Regions from separate parts of the Rhizobium sp. BT04 genome, predicted to be linked through region 2. Evidence: predicted binding sites of a transcription regulator. Region 2 holds the regulator's gene; the other holds the start of a gene.
What was found. The regulator PhoB, encoded in region 2, activates phosphate uptake and scavenging genes when phosphate is short. The targets are predictions, from matches to a motif close to TGTCATNNANCTGTCAT.
Positions count from the first base shown of each region.

Region 1: the regulator PhoB is predicted to act here: its motif matches at 2,213-2,229, upstream of pstS (phosphate ABC transporter substrate-binding protein PstS).

Region 1 covers NZ_CP125652.1:4,666,020-4,670,232, forward strand. The annotation lists gene QMO82_RS31190 (bifunctional diguanylate cyclase/phosphodiesterase) at 1-1,989, shown strand, start outside; gene pstS (phosphate ABC transporter substrate-binding protein PstS) at 2,343-3,365, shown strand; partial or broken gene pstC (phosphate ABC transporter permease subunit PstC) at 3,564-4,213, shown strand, end outside.
Region 2 covers NZ_CP125652.1:3,587,115-3,591,327, forward strand. The annotation lists gene pstB (phosphate ABC transporter ATP-binding protein PstB) at 1-430, shown strand, start outside; gene phoU (phosphate signaling complex protein PhoU) at 475-1,188, shown strand; gene phoB (phosphate regulon transcriptional regulator PhoB) at 1,367-2,050, shown strand; gene QMO82_RS25750 (GcrA family cell cycle regulator) at 2,363-2,896, opposite strand; gene QMO82_RS25755 (aspartate aminotransferase family protein) at 3,321-4,213, shown strand, end outside.

The sequences.
Region 1 (4,213 bases), 1.1 Mb from region 2:
GAGATCGATGACGCCAGGGCCAGTCGCGCCGCCGACGCAGCGATCGGAGCGTTCGTGGCTCGCCTGGGCGCGACAACGACGGACAATGCCGTATGGGACGATGCCTATAGTGCGACCTCATCGCCGACCGCCGCCGATTGGGCCTATGAGAACTGGGGAAAAACCAGCGCGGATTACCCGCTCTATGACGGCGCGATCGTGATCGGCCCCGACCGGAGTTCGGTCGTCTCCGCCTATGCCAAAGGCAAGCCTTTTCAGCCGGGCGCGTTTTTCGGCCAGGCCTTTTATGGGCAGATCAATGCTGCTGCCGATCCGGCGAAGGCGCCTGTGGTTAATTTTATCAAGACCGAAAGCGGTATCGCGCTGATCGCATCGCAGGCGATCCAGCCATTCGAGGCCGCCGGCGAGCTTCCGAAGCTCAGCACGCTGAGCTTCTACAAGGAATTTACATCAGAAGTTCTCGACGCGCTCTCAAACGAACATGAACTCGAAGGCCTGCACCTCGAGGCGGCGCCAAAGCCGGAATTCCTGAACACGCCGATCAAGGACATGAAGGGCGCCGTCATCGGCTATCTTGTCTGGCCGAGCAAGGCGCCGGGAAGCACGGTATTTCATCAGGTGACACCTTATGTTGCGGCCTCCGTCGCCATCCTTTCGCTGTTCCTGGTCGGTGTTCTCCTGGTCGGCGCGTCCGAGGCGCGGCGCCTGCGCCAATTGGCGCAGGCAGCGCTTTTCGAAGCGGGTCATGATAACCTCAGCGGCCTGTTCAACAGACATGGGCTTCTCGGCCTGCTGGAAGACATCGGGAATTCGGACTCTGCGCCACTCCGGCTCTATCTGGTCGATCTTGACGGCTTCAAGGCCGTCAACGATGCCTGGGGGCATGCGGTTGGGGACGATTTGATCCGAATGGTCTCGAAGGCGCTGATGGCCTGTCACCCCGAAATTCTTGCCGCAGGCCGGCTGGGGGGCGACGAATTTGCGCTGGTGCATGTCGGATCCGCCACGTGCGAAGATATGGAAACGACCATCCTGGCGCTGTTTGCCGAGCCCTTCAAAATCGACGGACGAACAATCGAAGTCGGAGCAAGCATCGGCGCTGCGGTGCGCGACGGAGACGTCGAGCCCTTGGAGCTTCTGCGCAGGGCCGACATGGCGCTCTACCGTGCCAAGGCAAATGGCAGAGGCCAGGCGGTCGAGTACGCCCCCGAGCTCGACCAGGAGCGCCAACGGGTCGCCGAAATGGAAGGCCGCTTGAAGGGCGCCATCAAGAGCGGCGCAATCGAAGCCGTTTTCCAGCCGCTCGTCTCCGCCACCACCGGCGCCGTGACCGGCCTGGAAGCGCTGGCGCGCTGGCGAACCGCAACAGGAAACATCAGTCCGGAGGTTTTCATCCCTCTCGCCGAGCGGTGCGGCCTCATCGATGCGCTCGGTGTTCATATGCTGAGAACATCGATCGAGCATGCCAAGAACTGGCCCGATCTGGCATTGTCGGTAAACGTTTCGCCGGTCCAGCTCTGCAATCCCGAATTTGCCGCCGAGGTGATCTCGGTCCTGCAGGAGCTCGATTTCAATCCGAAGCGCCTGACCTTGGAGATCACCGAAGGCGTTCTGATGACAAATCCGGATCAGGCCCGGCGCTCGATCGACCAGCTCAAGCGCGTCGGCATCAAGTTCGCACTCGACGACTTTGGCTGCGGCTACGCCAGCATTGGCGCCTTGCGGCAGTTCGGGTTCGATCGCATGAAGATCGATCGCTCGCTCGTCTCCGCTCTCGATGAAGGCGCCAATGGCGCCGATGTCCTTCGGGCGACCATTTCGCTGGCGACCGCCTTGCAGATTCCCGTGACCGCAGAAGGCATCGAGAATAGCCGCCAGGCGGCGATCCTGCGCGAGGCCGGCTGCGATCAGCTTCAAGGCTATCTGATGGGAAGACCGATGTCGGCACACGACATATCCAGCAGGCTGGAAGAAGAGTCGGCCGCATGATGGCGTTGCCGGTGACCCCGCGGAGCGGTGACCGGTAACCGCCGACGGAAATTCAAAAGCCTGAAACGACATTTTTAGCCACGGCTGCGGCAATCCACCACAGCCATGCGTCAATCTATCCCAATGTTTTTGCTAAGGCTTTGTTAAATCCCGCATTCAATGGAAAGGCGCCCAGCGCAGTGTTTGACGCATGGCCGCGCATTCGGTTTCAACGGTCAAAAGCCGTCATCAAACTGTAATAATACGCGCCTAGCCCGCCTGATGTGACGCGACTTTCAGCGCCCGAGACAATGGACACCCCCGCCATGGCGCTGGTCTCGTCGTTCTTCAAATCCATTAGGGAAGCGCTTCATATGCTCACCAGGAAACTCCTCTCGGCCTGCCTCGGTGCGGGTCTGGTTGCCGCTCTGGCGGTTTCGGCGTCGGCTGCCGATATCACCGGCGCCGGCTCCACCTTCGTCTATCCGGTGCTGTCCAAATGGTCTGCGGACTATAACAAGCAGACCGGCGACAAGCTGAACTACCAGTCGATCGGTTCGGGCGGCGGTATCGCCCAGATCAAGGCTGCAACGGTCGATTTCGGCGCATCCGACAAGCCGCTCGAGCCTAGGGAATTGACCGATGGCGGTTTCGGCCAGTTCCCGCTTGTTGTCGGCGGCATCGTTCCCGTCATCAACGTCAAGGGCATCAAGTCGGGCGAGCTGAAACTGACCGGCAAGGTTCTCGCCGACATCTATCTCGGCAACGTCACCAAGTGGAACGATAAGGCCATTGCCGATCTGAACCCCGGCCTGAAGCTGCCCGACAGCCAGATCGCCGTCGTCCACCGTTCGGACGGTTCCGGCACCTCCTTCAACTGGACCAACTATTTCTCCAAGGTCAACGAAGACTGGAAGAGCAAGGTCGGCGAAGGCACCGCCGTCAACTGGCCGGTCGGCATCGGCGGCAAGGGCAACGAAGGCGTCGCTGCCTACGTCACCCGCGTCAAGGATTCGATCGGCTACGTCGAATATGCCTACGCCCTGCAAAACAAGCTGCCCTACGCCCTGATCCAGAACGCTGCCGGCCAGTATCCGAAGCCGAATGCCGAAAGCTTCTCGGCCGCCGCCGCCAGCGCCGAATGGGCCAAGGCTCAGGACTTCTACCTGATCATGACCAACGCTCCGGGCGAAAAGGCCTGGCCGGTGACCGCCACGACCTGGGCGATCATGTACAAGGAACCGAAGGATGCGGCACGCTCCAAGGCTGCCTTCGCCTTCTTCAAGTGGGCGCTCGAAAACGGCCAGAAGGAAGCCTCTTCCCTCGACTACGTTCCGCTTCCGCAAGCCGTCGTGAAGCAGATCGAGGACTACTGGACAGCCTCGTTCAAGGGCTGATCCTTGCAAGAAACGCGGTCGGGGCGGAAAGCGAGGTTTTCCGCCCTAGAACAGGATGATTTTAGGCCGAGCCGGCCTAAAATCTGAATCCTGTTCTAAATTAAGGGGTTAGAGCATGATGTCGCCCGAAAACCGCTTACACTTTTCGGCATCATGCTCGAATACCTTTACCCCCTCAGCGCAGTCGAGCGTATTGATATGAGCGAAGCATCGGCATCGCTGCCCGTCTCCGGAGCGGGCGTGAAGCGTCGCGACGGCGCGACCGGCGATCGTATTTTCTATTGGATAGTTTTGGGCTGCGGCCTGTTTTGTTCTGGCGGCATTGCTTGCCGCGGCGATCTCCATGGCCTTGAGCGGGTTTCAGGCGTTCCGGACCTTCGGCCTCGGTTTCCTCACCGGCACGGAATGGGATCCGGTCGCCGAGCAGTTTGCGGGGCTTGTGCCGATCTACGGGACGCTGGTCACCTCGGCGCTCGCCATGATCATCGGCGTTCCCGTCAGCCTCGGTATCGCGGTTTTCATTACCGAAGTTGCGCCGCGCTCCATTCGCGGGCCGATCGGCGGCGCCGTCGAGCTTCTCGCCGGCATCCCCTCGATCATTTACGGCATGTGGGGTCTTTTCACCTTCGCGCCTTTCATGTCGGATTACATTCAGCCGGTGCTGATAGACTGGCTGGGCCCGATCCCGATGATCGGCGCGCTGTTCTCCGGCGCACCGCTCGGCATCGGCATGCTGACGTCGGGCATTGTGCTGGCGATCATGATCATCCCCTTCATCTCCTCGGTCATGCGCGACGTTTTCCTCGTTGTCCCGGCGCAGCTGAAAGAATCGGCCTATGCGCTTGGTT
Region 2 (4,213 bases):
CATCCATGGCCTCGCCAAGTCGAAGGCCGATCTCGACCAGATCGTCGAGACCAGCCTGCAGCGCGCCGGTCTCTGGAACGAAGTCAAGGACCGCGTGCATGAATCCGGCACGGGTCTTTCGGGCGGCCAGCAGCAGCGCCTCTGCATTGCACGCGCCGTCGCCGTCAGCCCTGAAGTCATCTTGATGGACGAGCCCTGCTCGGCGCTCGACCCGATCGCCACCGCCAAGGTCGAGGAGCTGATCCACGAACTGCGCGAGAACTACACGATCGTCATCGTCACCCACTCCATGCAGCAGGCCGCGCGCGTCTCGCAGCGCACCGCCATGTTCCACCTCGGCAATCTCGTCGAGGAGAACGACACCGACAAGATGTTCACCAATCCCGACGATCCGCGCACCCAGGACTACATCATGGGTCGCTTCGGCTGATTTTGGCGTTACCAAGCCTTTCCGTTATTCGAGGATAAAGCCCCATGGCATCGACACATATTTATTCTGCCTATGATGATGATCTGAAGTTCCTTTCCAGGCGGATTTCCGAAATGGGTGGCCTGGCCGAACAGATGGTCGCCGAATCCGTACGGGCGCTGGTCAACGGCGATACCGCGCTGGCGCAGAAGGTCATCTCCGACGATGTGATCCTCGATCACGCCGAACGCGAAATCGGCGACAAGGCGATCGTCACCATCGCCCGCCGCCAGCCGATGGCCGCGGACCTGCGTGAGATCATGGGTTCGATCCGCATCGCCGCCGATCTCGAACGCGTCGGCGACCTCGGCAAGAACACCGCCAAGCGCGTCATCGCCGTCCAAAGCACCGGCGTTCCCCGCAAGCTCGCCCGCGGCCTCGAGCATCTGTCCGAGCTGGCGCTCGTCCAGCTCAAGGAAGTGCTCGACGTCTACACGACGCGCGCCGCCGACAAGGCGAATGCGATCCGCGAGCGCGACAACGAGATCGACGCGATGTACACCTCGCTGTTCCGCGAGCTCCTGACCTACATGATGGAAGACCCGCGCAACATCACCAGCTGCACGCATCTTCTCTTCTGCGCCAAGAACATCGAGCGCATCGGCGACCACGCCACCAACATCGCCGAGACGATCTATTACATGGCGACCGGCGCGCAGCCGGAAGGCGATCGTCCGAAGGACGACAGCGCCAACACCGTCGGCGCGGTTACGGAATAATCGCCCGGACAGCCCGGGCCAGTCGCCCGGACAGCCCGGGCCAGTCGCCCGGACCAGTCAATTGCATGCGCGCCCGTGCGGGCGCGCAAAGAGGTCGCAGCCAGTTTGTGAATTTGCGCAGGATGCATTGCTTAAATCACCCCCGGTTTAAGGATCATGCGCGAGGAGACCGAGACGCATGATCCCGAGAGTTGCAGTTGTTGAAGACGAAGAAGCCCTGAGCGTGCTTCTTCGCTACAATCTCGAAGCGGAAGGCTTCGAGGTCGATACCATCCTTCGTGGCGACGAAGCCGAAATGCGGCTTCAGGAGCGCACGCCCGATCTTCTGATCCTCGATTGGATGCTGCCCGGCGTCTCCGGCATCGAGCTCTGCCGGCGCCTGCGCATGCGGCCGGAAACCGAGCGCCTGCCGATCATCATGCTGACGGCGCGCGGCGAAGAGAGCGAGCGCGTCCGCGGACTTTCGACGGGGGCCGACGATTATGTCGTCAAGCCCTTCTCGACCCCTGAGCTGGTTGCCCGCGTCAAGGCGATGCTGCGCCGCGCCCGTCCCGAGGTGCTGTCGACGGTGCTGAAGTGCGGCGATATCGAGCTCGACCGCGAAACCCACCGCGTCCATCGCAAGAGCCGCGAAGTCCGCCTCGGCCCCACCGAATTCCGCCTGCTGGAATTCCTGATGTCGTCGCCGGGCCGGGTCTTCTCCCGCTCGCAGCTTCTCGACGGCGTCTGGGGCCACGACATCTATGTCGACGAACGCACCGTCGACGTCCATGTCGGCCGGCTGCGCAAGGCGCTGAATTTCTCCAACATGCAGGACGTCATCCGCACCGTCCGCGGCGCCGGGTATTCGATGGAAGCCTGAGGGCTGCGTCACTACAGCTCGGCCGACGGCTCTTTCGTGATGCTCGGGCTTGTCCCGCTGCTGTCCGGTTCGCGGCGATGGACTGCCCCTCATCCGGCTGCCGCCACCTTCTCCCCGCTCGCGGGGCGAAGGGACCCCGCCGCGACGTCTCCGTTCCCCTTCCTACACCTCTCGTGTGGCACGTCCCCTCGCCCCGTTTACGGGGAGAGGGTTAGGGTGAGGGGCAGCCATAGCCGCAATGAGCGCTTCCATCCACGCATAAAAAAACGGGCCACGCGGCCCGTTTTCTGCATTCTAACGATGCTGTTCTTCTCAGCCAGCCCGCGCTGCCGCCCGGCGGCGTTCGTTGACCGGCTGGTAGGCGAGCTTCTGGTGATAGCTGCAATAGGGCGAATTGTCGGGGGATTCGCAGCCGCAGAAGTGGAAGTCGTCCTTCAGCGGATCGCCGACCGGCCACTTGCAGGTGCGTTCGGTCAGTTCCGTCAGGCCGAGGCGGCGCGAAATCGGCACGACCACGTTGCCCCTCGGCACATATTCCATTTCCTCGATCGTTTCGATCTCGATCTCTTCCTTCAGCATCGTTGCGCCCTGCTGGCGGGTAACGGTGCGGGTGGTGACGCGAGAGGCGTAGTTCGGCGCGCGCGGTGCCGCTGTATTGCGCTTCGGCGTTCGCGCCGCGGTGCTGGTGCCGCCGGCCTTGGCACGGCCCGGAAGGCTCAGTCGGTGAACCTTGCCGATAACAGCGTTTCTGCTGACACCGCCAAGTTGCGCCGCGATCTGGCTGGCGCTCAGTCCTTCGGCCCAAAGCTTCTTGAGTTTCTCGACCCGCTCGTCTGTCCAGTTCATGCCCTGTCTCCACCTTTTGCGTTGGTGATGGCAGAATCCCTCACCGTTGTCCCGGGAGCTCCGAAACAAGAAACGCTTGATCAATTTTGGTGACTAGTTCCGCCGCATGCAGTCTAGTAATTGAACTTTAACCTAGTGTGAGGCTGACTCCGTGACAAGAGTCGCATGAATCCGGATGAATCGAATTCGTAGTTTTCCCCAACTTGCTGCCCCTGCGTGGCATTTCTGCAATAATGCCTGTTGAAGACTGAAAATGCCGCTGCACACCCTTGCTGCATGCGCTAAGGGCGCAGTTTTGTTGACATTGCAGCGCGAAAAGGAAATAGTGCCAGTCGCCGCCGCAAGGCGGCATTTTTGATTTTTCGGGCCTGGTTTTCTTAGCCGGAGTCAGTCGCCCCATAACTTTAGATCGGGAGATCGCGCCATGGCTGAAGCCGCGCCGCTTTATGACACCTATTCTCGTGCCCCGCTGCGGTTCGAGCGAGGCGAGGGCGTGTGGCTGATCACCGAAAGCGGCGAGCGATATCTCGATTTCGGCGCCGGCGTCGCCGTCACCTCGGTCGGCCACAGCAATCCGCATGTGGTGGGCGCCCTGAAGGAGCAGGCCGACAAGGTCTGGCACCTCTCCAACATCTATGAGATCCCCGGCCAGGAGCGCCTGGCCAAACGGCTGACGGACGCCACCTTCGCCGACAAGGTGTTCTTCACCAATTCGGGCGCCGAGGCGCTCGAATGCGCGATCAAGACGGCGCGCCGCTATCAGTATTCCAAGGGCCATCCCGAGCGCTTCCATATCATCACCTTCGAAGGCGCCTTCCACGGGCGGACGCTGGCGACGATCGCCGCCGGCGGCCAGGAGAAATATCTCGAAGGCTTCGGCCCCAAGGCGCCGGGTTTTGATCAGGTGGCTTTCGGCGATATCGAAGCGGTGCGCGCCGCGATCACCGATGCCACGGCCGCAGTCCTGATCGAGCCGGTGCAGGGCGAGGGCGGCGTGCGTCCCGCCACCCCCGAATTCATGAAGGCGCTTCGCCAGATCTGCGACGAACACGGCCTGCTGCTGATCCTCGACGAGGTCCAGACCGGCGTCGGCCGTACCGGCAAGCTCTTCGCCCATGAATGGTCGGGCGTCACCCCCGACATCATGGCGGTCGCCAAGGGCATCGGCGGCGGGTTCCCGCTCGGTGCCTGCCTTGCCACATCAGAGGCTGCCTCCGGCATGAAGGCCGGCACGCATGGCTCGACCTATGGCGGCAATCCGCTTGCCATGGCCGTCGGCAGCGCCGTGCTCGACATCATTCTCGCCGATGGCTTCCT